Regions from separate parts of the Weizmannia sp. FSL W8-0401 genome, predicted to be linked through region 3. Evidence: riboswitches for the same ligand, from Rfam matches in the RefSeq annotation. Region 3 holds a riboswitch; each other region holds the start of a gene.
What was found. Region 3 has a riboswitch for thiamine pyrophosphate ahead of NSU00_RS11945 (thiamine phosphate synthase). Riboswitches for the same ligand answer to the same signal wherever they lie in the genome.
Positions count from the first base shown of each region.

Region 1: it holds a riboswitch for thiamine pyrophosphate, as region 3 does, so the genes downstream of both, tenA (thiaminase II) here and NSU00_RS11945 (thiamine phosphate synthase) in region 3, are expected to answer to the same signal.
Region 2: it holds a riboswitch for thiamine pyrophosphate, as region 3 does, so the genes downstream of both, NSU00_RS07330 (ABC transporter permease) here and NSU00_RS11945 (thiamine phosphate synthase) in region 3, are expected to answer to the same signal.

Region 1 covers NZ_JBBPAG010000001.1:761,699-763,968, forward strand. Annotated here, with positions in the region: gene NSU00_RS03500 (TIGR01777 family oxidoreductase) at 38-943, opposite strand; TPP riboswitch at 1,204-1,293, shown strand; gene tenA (thiaminase II) at 1,285-2,106, shown strand; gene thiW (energy coupling factor transporter S component ThiW) at 2,146-2,270, shown strand, end outside.
Region 2 covers NZ_JBBPAG010000001.1:1,541,983-1,544,252, reverse strand. Annotated here, with positions in the region: gene NSU00_RS07335 (ABC transporter substrate-binding protein) at 1-263, opposite strand, end outside; gene NSU00_RS07330 (ABC transporter permease) at 275-1,039, opposite strand; TPP riboswitch at 1,286-1,397, opposite strand; partial or broken gene NSU00_RS07325 (IS4 family transposase) at 1,757-2,270, opposite strand, start outside.
Region 3 covers NZ_JBBPAG010000001.1:2,423,435-2,425,704, forward strand. Annotated here, with positions in the region: gene thiO (glycine oxidase ThiO) at 1-623, opposite strand, end outside; gene NSU00_RS11945 (thiamine phosphate synthase) at 607-1,212, opposite strand; TPP riboswitch at 1,343-1,452, opposite strand; gene NSU00_RS11950 (MFS transporter) at 1,722-2,270, opposite strand, start outside.

The DNA.
Region 1 (2,270 bases), 1.7 Mb from region 3:
TTCTGCCGTGGCGTTCGTTGCCTGTACTTTTTTGCCCTTATGGATTTGTAAGCAAATCTTCCAAAGCTTGCCGGAGCGTCGGGAACATGAATTCAAATCCTGCCTGCATGAGGACTTCCGGGCGTACATGCTGGCCTTCAAGCACAAGGCTGCTTTTTTGCCCGAGTGCCAGTTTCAAGGCAAAAGAAGGTACGGGAAGCCAATGCGGCCGGTGTAAAACAGCACCAATGGTTTTGCCAAATGCCTTCATCGTTATAGGCGAAGGGGCAGTGACATTGACCGGGCCGCGGATGTTCTCATTTTTAATAGCAAATAAGATCGATCTTACTACGTCTGTTATATGCACCCACGAGACCCATTGATTGCCGGAACCGACTGTGCCGCCAGCAAACCATTTATACGGCAATACCATAAGGGGCAGTGCTCCGTTTTCCTTTCCAAGCACAACGCCGAATCTCAATAAGACAGTACGGATGGCATGTTTTTCTGCTTGCTTCGCATTGGCTTCCCAACCCGATACCGTCCTGCCAAGAAAATCATTTGCCCTTTGCAATGATTTTTCAGTATACACAGCATTGCGTGATGGCGGATAGATGCCGATTGCACTTGCATTGACCAGCACTGCCGGTTTGCGCGGCATGGCAGACAGGATGCGCAACATTTCATCTGTTGCGCACATCCGGCTTTCATAAATTTGTTTTTGGTGTTTGGCACTCCATCTTCCATCGTTTATGGACACGCCGGCCAAGTTGATGAATACATCCGCATTCCCTATTTCATTTTCGGGAGAAGCATCTTCCACCAGCCATTTTACATACTGCACACGATTTGCCGGCTGCTTGTCTTTCCTTGTTAAAATGACCACTTCATGCCCTTCGCGAAGAAGCATATCCGTTAATTTCCGCCCGATAAATCCGGTCCCGCCAGCGATCACAATCCTCATTTTTGCCCTCCGTTCTGCAAATTTCTCCACGGTTTGCAACTTAAGTCAGGAATAAATGGGCACGAATGATGAAAAATCAAGGTTTCCAACTCATTCGTCCTTGTTTATGGGAAAAAGCCTTCTGTGATGTTCCCGGAGCTGTCCCGATATTAAAAAGTTAATGGAAGACGACATTTTAATCAAGATTAGGATGATAAATCTCCTGTTGCACAAAATTCGGGACTATGATATGGTAAGAGTAATGAAAATGAATATTCATAATAGTCTACTAGGGGCGCCGGGTTGGCTGAGAAGTACCCTTTGAACCTGATCTAGTTCGTACTAGCGTAGGGAAGTAGGTGATGAAATTACACCTGATGATTTGTAATTTATACACCCGCTTTCCGATGGAGGGCGGGTTTTTTATTTTGAAGCTGCTTAGGGCAAAGGGAGAAACCAGCCTGCAAACCGCAATCGGTTTCCCGGTAAACAAGGAGGAATCATTGTTGAAACGATCTTTTACAGAAAGGCTATATCAAAATGTCCAGCCGATTTGGGAGAAAAACCATAACCATCCTTTTGTCGTGGGACTGGGGAACGGAACTTTAGAAAGAGATAAATTTATCTATTATTTAAAGCAGGATTACGTATATTTAGTTGAGTACGCAAAACTGTTTGCCATGGGTGTTGTGAAAGCGGGTAACCTGGACATTATGACGAGATTTGCTGCGGTTCTCCATGAATCGTTGCATTTTGAGATGGAACTGCACCGCCAATACGCTGCCGAGTTTGGCATTACACGCACGGATTTAGAAGCAACTCAACTAACGCCGGCCAATCTTGCTTACACAAGTTATATGCTGCAAGTGGCCGCCAATGGAAGCTTGGCTGAACTTGTTGCCTGCTTGTTGCCGTGTGCCTGGGATTATTGGGAAATTGGGAAACTGCTGAAATTAAATCATCGAGACACATTGGAGACCAATCCTTACAAGAAATGGATCGAAACCTATTCTTCAGAAACGTTCGGCTCCGGAACGCAGTGGTTAATTGACTTAATGGACCAACTGGCAAGCGGAAAATCAGAAACGGAACTGGCAGTCTTAGAACACCATTTCCAAATAGCCTCAAAGTATGAGTATTTATTTTGGGATATGAACGATAAAAAACAAGACTGGCCGGTCTGATTTTCATTCGCAACTAAAAAGGAGGGAGGGTTGGTTCTAATGAGAAAAACACAAAAAATAACAGCAACTGCAGTTATTGCGGCTATCACAACTGCATCCAGCAGCTTGATTTATATCCCCGTAGGTTTTGCAAAAATTTTTCCGGTACAGCATTTTGCCAACAT
Region 2 (2,270 bases), 880 kb from region 3:
CTTAATGCAATATCAATTCGATTCGCAGCCGCAAGTTTTAACGGGTCATTTGTGTCAGAAGGCATTTTGATGCTGACATCAAGGCCCTGCGCTTTAAAATAGCCTTTTTCCTTGGCTACATAAAGAAAAGAATGAACCGCATTTGGATACCAATCCAGCATGATCGTTACTTTTTGCGCATGTTTCGTTGCTTGCTGCGAATGATTGCTGCAGGCACCTAGCATACACGCCAGTACAGCGACCATTACCCATCGTTTCTTCATTGAACATCCCCCTAAATTTTTGTTCTGTTTTTCAATAAGCTTTTTTCCATCCCATAAATAAGCAAAAATAATCCCATGCCGAGTGCAGCCAAAAGAAAAACGGCCGAAAAAACAGCGCCCGACTGCAAATACCCAGACATTCGCTTGCTAAAAAAGCCAAGCCCCGCAGTTGCGCCAAGCCACTCCCCGATCGCTGCCCCGCTGACACAATATACAACCGATAATTTCAAGCCGGATAAAAATTGGGGAAGGGCCATCGGGACAGAAAGTTTTCGGAAAATATCCCAACGGCTGGCGCCCATTGTCCGAAACAAATTCAGATAGGCGGGATCGACGGTTTTTAATCCGTCAAAAGTGCTGATTACAATCGGAAAGATAGCCGTTAACACAATAATCGCTACCTTGCTCCAAACTGAATAGCCGAACCACATCATAAAAACAGGTGATACGGCGACAAGCGGGATCGTTTGCGAAATAACAAGAAACGGATAAAAGATTTTTTCAGCCGTTTTGGAGACATACATGATGACACCGATCATCACTCCACCCGCAACAGATAAAAGAAAACCGATGCCGACTTCCTCCACTGTCGCAGGCAAATGCACATTTATTAGTTGCCTGTGATTTTCTATGAAAGATGCATAGATTTGGGTAGGGGACGGCAAAATGAAAGACGGGATCACCCCTTTCTGTATGACCCACTGCCAGCCGGCTATCAAGACCAGCATCGTAACGCAAAAAAGTCCGTAATCCCCCAGCCATTTTCGCCACTTCATTTAGGAAACCTCCTTTCATCCGAACTTCCAATATGTACAAGCTGCAAACCGTTCCAAAGCCCGTTCAACCATTTGAATTTTTTCCTGCTATAGCAATCTTCCACCTACTTTTTGTTTTTATTTCTTCCTGCCCGTCGTCATTGACGAGGTTTTTCCGGTTACCGCCCTAAAAGCAGCTATTTTCCCTCCCTTCCAACAGAAAAAAGCCAGGCCTGTAAAAGACCTGACTTTAATAAGCAAGAAAATTTCCCAAAATCCCTACTTTCCTACGCCGGCATGATCCGGATCAGGTCCAAAGGGTTGAAAAACCAAATGTTTTTCTCTCAGCCCGCCAATCCGGGCACCCCTAGTAGTCTGAAATATTCACTTTCTTCCATTATAGGCTTTCTATTTGCCTGTGTAAAGTGGTGCAGGCTTTTTTTAATTCAATTTTCTTTCTTCCCTTTCTGCCCTCCTGCTGTTTGGAATAAAGGAGCCAACATTACAGGCCCCGGTAAAAAGAGATCCTGAACATCGGGAAAAGTTCGCGCTAACTGAAGGATTCCGCTTTCTCTCCGGCTTTCCCGTTTTAAAAATGGGCCTGATCGTTTTTTGTACCATGATACTGGCCTTGCAAATTTCCGATTCCCAGGCCATGATATTAATAACTAAAACTTGAAAGTACGAAAATCGTGCAAACTCCTTGTCGCCACTGCGGTTATCCCGTCTAATTTAGAGCTAAGCTGCTTTAATTAGGTGTTTTTGATAGCTGACAGATAACTTTTTTTAAATTGCTCAAAGTAGTATTTAGTACTTCTTCACAAAGGATATACTCATCCTTAAAAGCTTCTTTAAATAAATCAATCAATTGTTGAATCGCTTCTGCGAAGGTGATGTCAGTAAGTTCATCAACCATGAGATAAAACAACTCACCCAGGGTCCGATCATCTACCTGTTCACGGTGTTGGACTGCAAGGATTGAGTAACCAATTGCGACAAGAGCGGTATGTGCAAAGATACCGTCATAAGACAATCCTTGATATTTTGCCAGGCGGAGGTACTATTTACACATCTTGAAGTATACTTCAATCGACCAGCGCTTTCCGTAAAGCTGAATAACTTCATCTTCAGAGAGCCGGGTGTCCGTTGTCGCCAAGACAAGGTAATCATTTCGTTTATTGCGGTTGCGGATATAAACGAGTTTGACTGGCACCGACGTTTCCCCGTCAACTGCTTCAACAAGAACGGATAA
Region 3 (2,270 bases):
GTTGCAAGGACAACCTGATGGCAATGGATGTCACCGGAAGTCGTTTTAACCCCAATGACACGTTCCCGTTCATAGATGAACGAGAGGACTTCCGTGTTTTCAAGAATTTCCGTTCCAAAATGAATCGCTGCCTTTGCAAAGGCCTTCGATAAGGTTGCCGGCATGACGTGGCCATCATTAGGAAGATACATGCCACCAACGATGTTAGAGGAGAGGGACGGCTCCATTTCCAAACATTCATGAGAATCAAGCCACTTTATGGCTGGATCCCAATTTTGCTGGAAGGTCACCTGTTTTTTTACTTCCTCTGCGATAGCATCGGTTTCGGCAATTTTTATGATCCCTTTTTGGTCAAACTCTATATCGATTCCAGTCATTTCATACAGTTCGTTTGCAAGTTCAGGAAACATAGCTTGGCTTTTTAAAGCGAATTGGAACAGTGGACCGTCTTGTTCTATCTCCGCTTGTGCCGCAAGCATTCCCGCTGCCGCACTAGAGGCTTCACATGCTAATTGTTTCTTCTCAATTATGGCTACTTTTCTTCCTCTTTTTGAAAGTTGATAGGCGATAGAACTTCCGTTAATTCCGCCGCCTATCACGACAACATCAAATGTACGCGTCAATTTTTCCATCTCCATTTATTAAGGCATTGTAGTAATCCTTAACTGCTGATAAAGGATCACGAGCCTCAAGTATTCCTGACATGACGGCAATCCCTTTTGCACCAGCGTGAATAACACTTTGGGCATTTTCTGGCGTTATACCGCCAATCGCAATCACCGGTATGTCTAGTTGTGCCACTTTGGCTAATTGTTTTAGCCCCTTGGGTATCTTTCCGGGCTTTGAGCCGGAAAAAAAGATGTGGCCGAACAAGACGTAATCCGCACCATCCCGATTGGCTTTTACGCCTTCACGATAGGAATGAATCGATCGGCCAACTTTAAGAAAGGGAAACATGGTTTTGACAATCGAAGTTTCCAAGCTATGAAAGGCTAGCTGAACACCAGCTGCTTTCGCTGCCAAAGCGACATCTACCCGGTCATTAATGATCATTTTGGATAGGGGAATGTTTTGCGCTAGATACTCAATTATCTGGTAAAGTTCCCGTGCCGTTTTTTGTTTTTCCCGTATGTGGATGGCCGTTACGAACGGGTGAATATCGGTTAATATTTCATGTAACTGTGCAACGGGCATTTTGCCATTCGAGATCACATGTAATTCTTTAATACCGTTAGAAATTTAGCTCACCTCCTTGGAAAATTTCCACATAAATGAACCTAATGAAAAACAAAAAAGCCACTTTCTTCGGTAAGAAAATGGCTGATGATTTGAAAAGAAATCAAATATCCTGTTTCCACTTTCCTACGCTGGTATTACCCAGATCAGGTTCATAAGAGTCCCGAAGTATACTTCGATCTCAGCCTTTTAAAAAAGGCACCTCTAGCGGATGACTTCGTGTATTAAATTGTAAATATTGCCTATAGTTTAATAATACCACATATCTAGAAAAGGTCAACAATTTATATAGGCAGTTTGTCTTCTTCCATGCCCGGAAATAACTGTAGTAGACAAAGGCAGGTCCCGTGAAGCAAAATGTCTCGATAGAACATCGAGTCTTTTTTCAAGTATATGATAAAATCATCAAGTCCCCTGTCTTCCGGTCTGGCATTGAGTTGAGAAACTTCAAATGCACCGTGCAAAAACCTTATTACTCAATTATGTTAACTAGAAAATCGTTCCTTCTCCGGGTTCATTTTTCTTATAGACCGATCTAATAGTGGAATGAGGGCAACAAGGATAAAGCTTATTCCGCCAACTGTAGCAACCATTTTATATCCAAAAATCTCAGCCAAAGGAACTGCCATCACCTGACCAATGGGGATTGTAATAAAAGCTCCTAAGTCATCAAAAGCAAGTACCCGTGAAAGTTTATCACGTGGAATCGCTTGCTGTAATGTTGTATCCCAGCCGATTCCAGAGATCGTTTGTCCAACCCCCGCGATTGCTGTAACAATTAATAAATAAGGTAATGCGAATCCTTGGCCAAGGACGATCAGAGGTATTCCACCGAAAGCAACGGCAATCAAACTGTCCCGAAGAGGATACCGGAGTTGTAATTTCAGCATCACTAGACTAGCTATAAGAAGACCCACTGCTTTTATACTTAATGTTAGACCCCATCCAGTTGAACCAATGGTATTTTTAGCAATAATGGGTCCAAGCACTTGCCACACACCCATTTGGACTGCATTTATTAAAGCAAAAGCTCC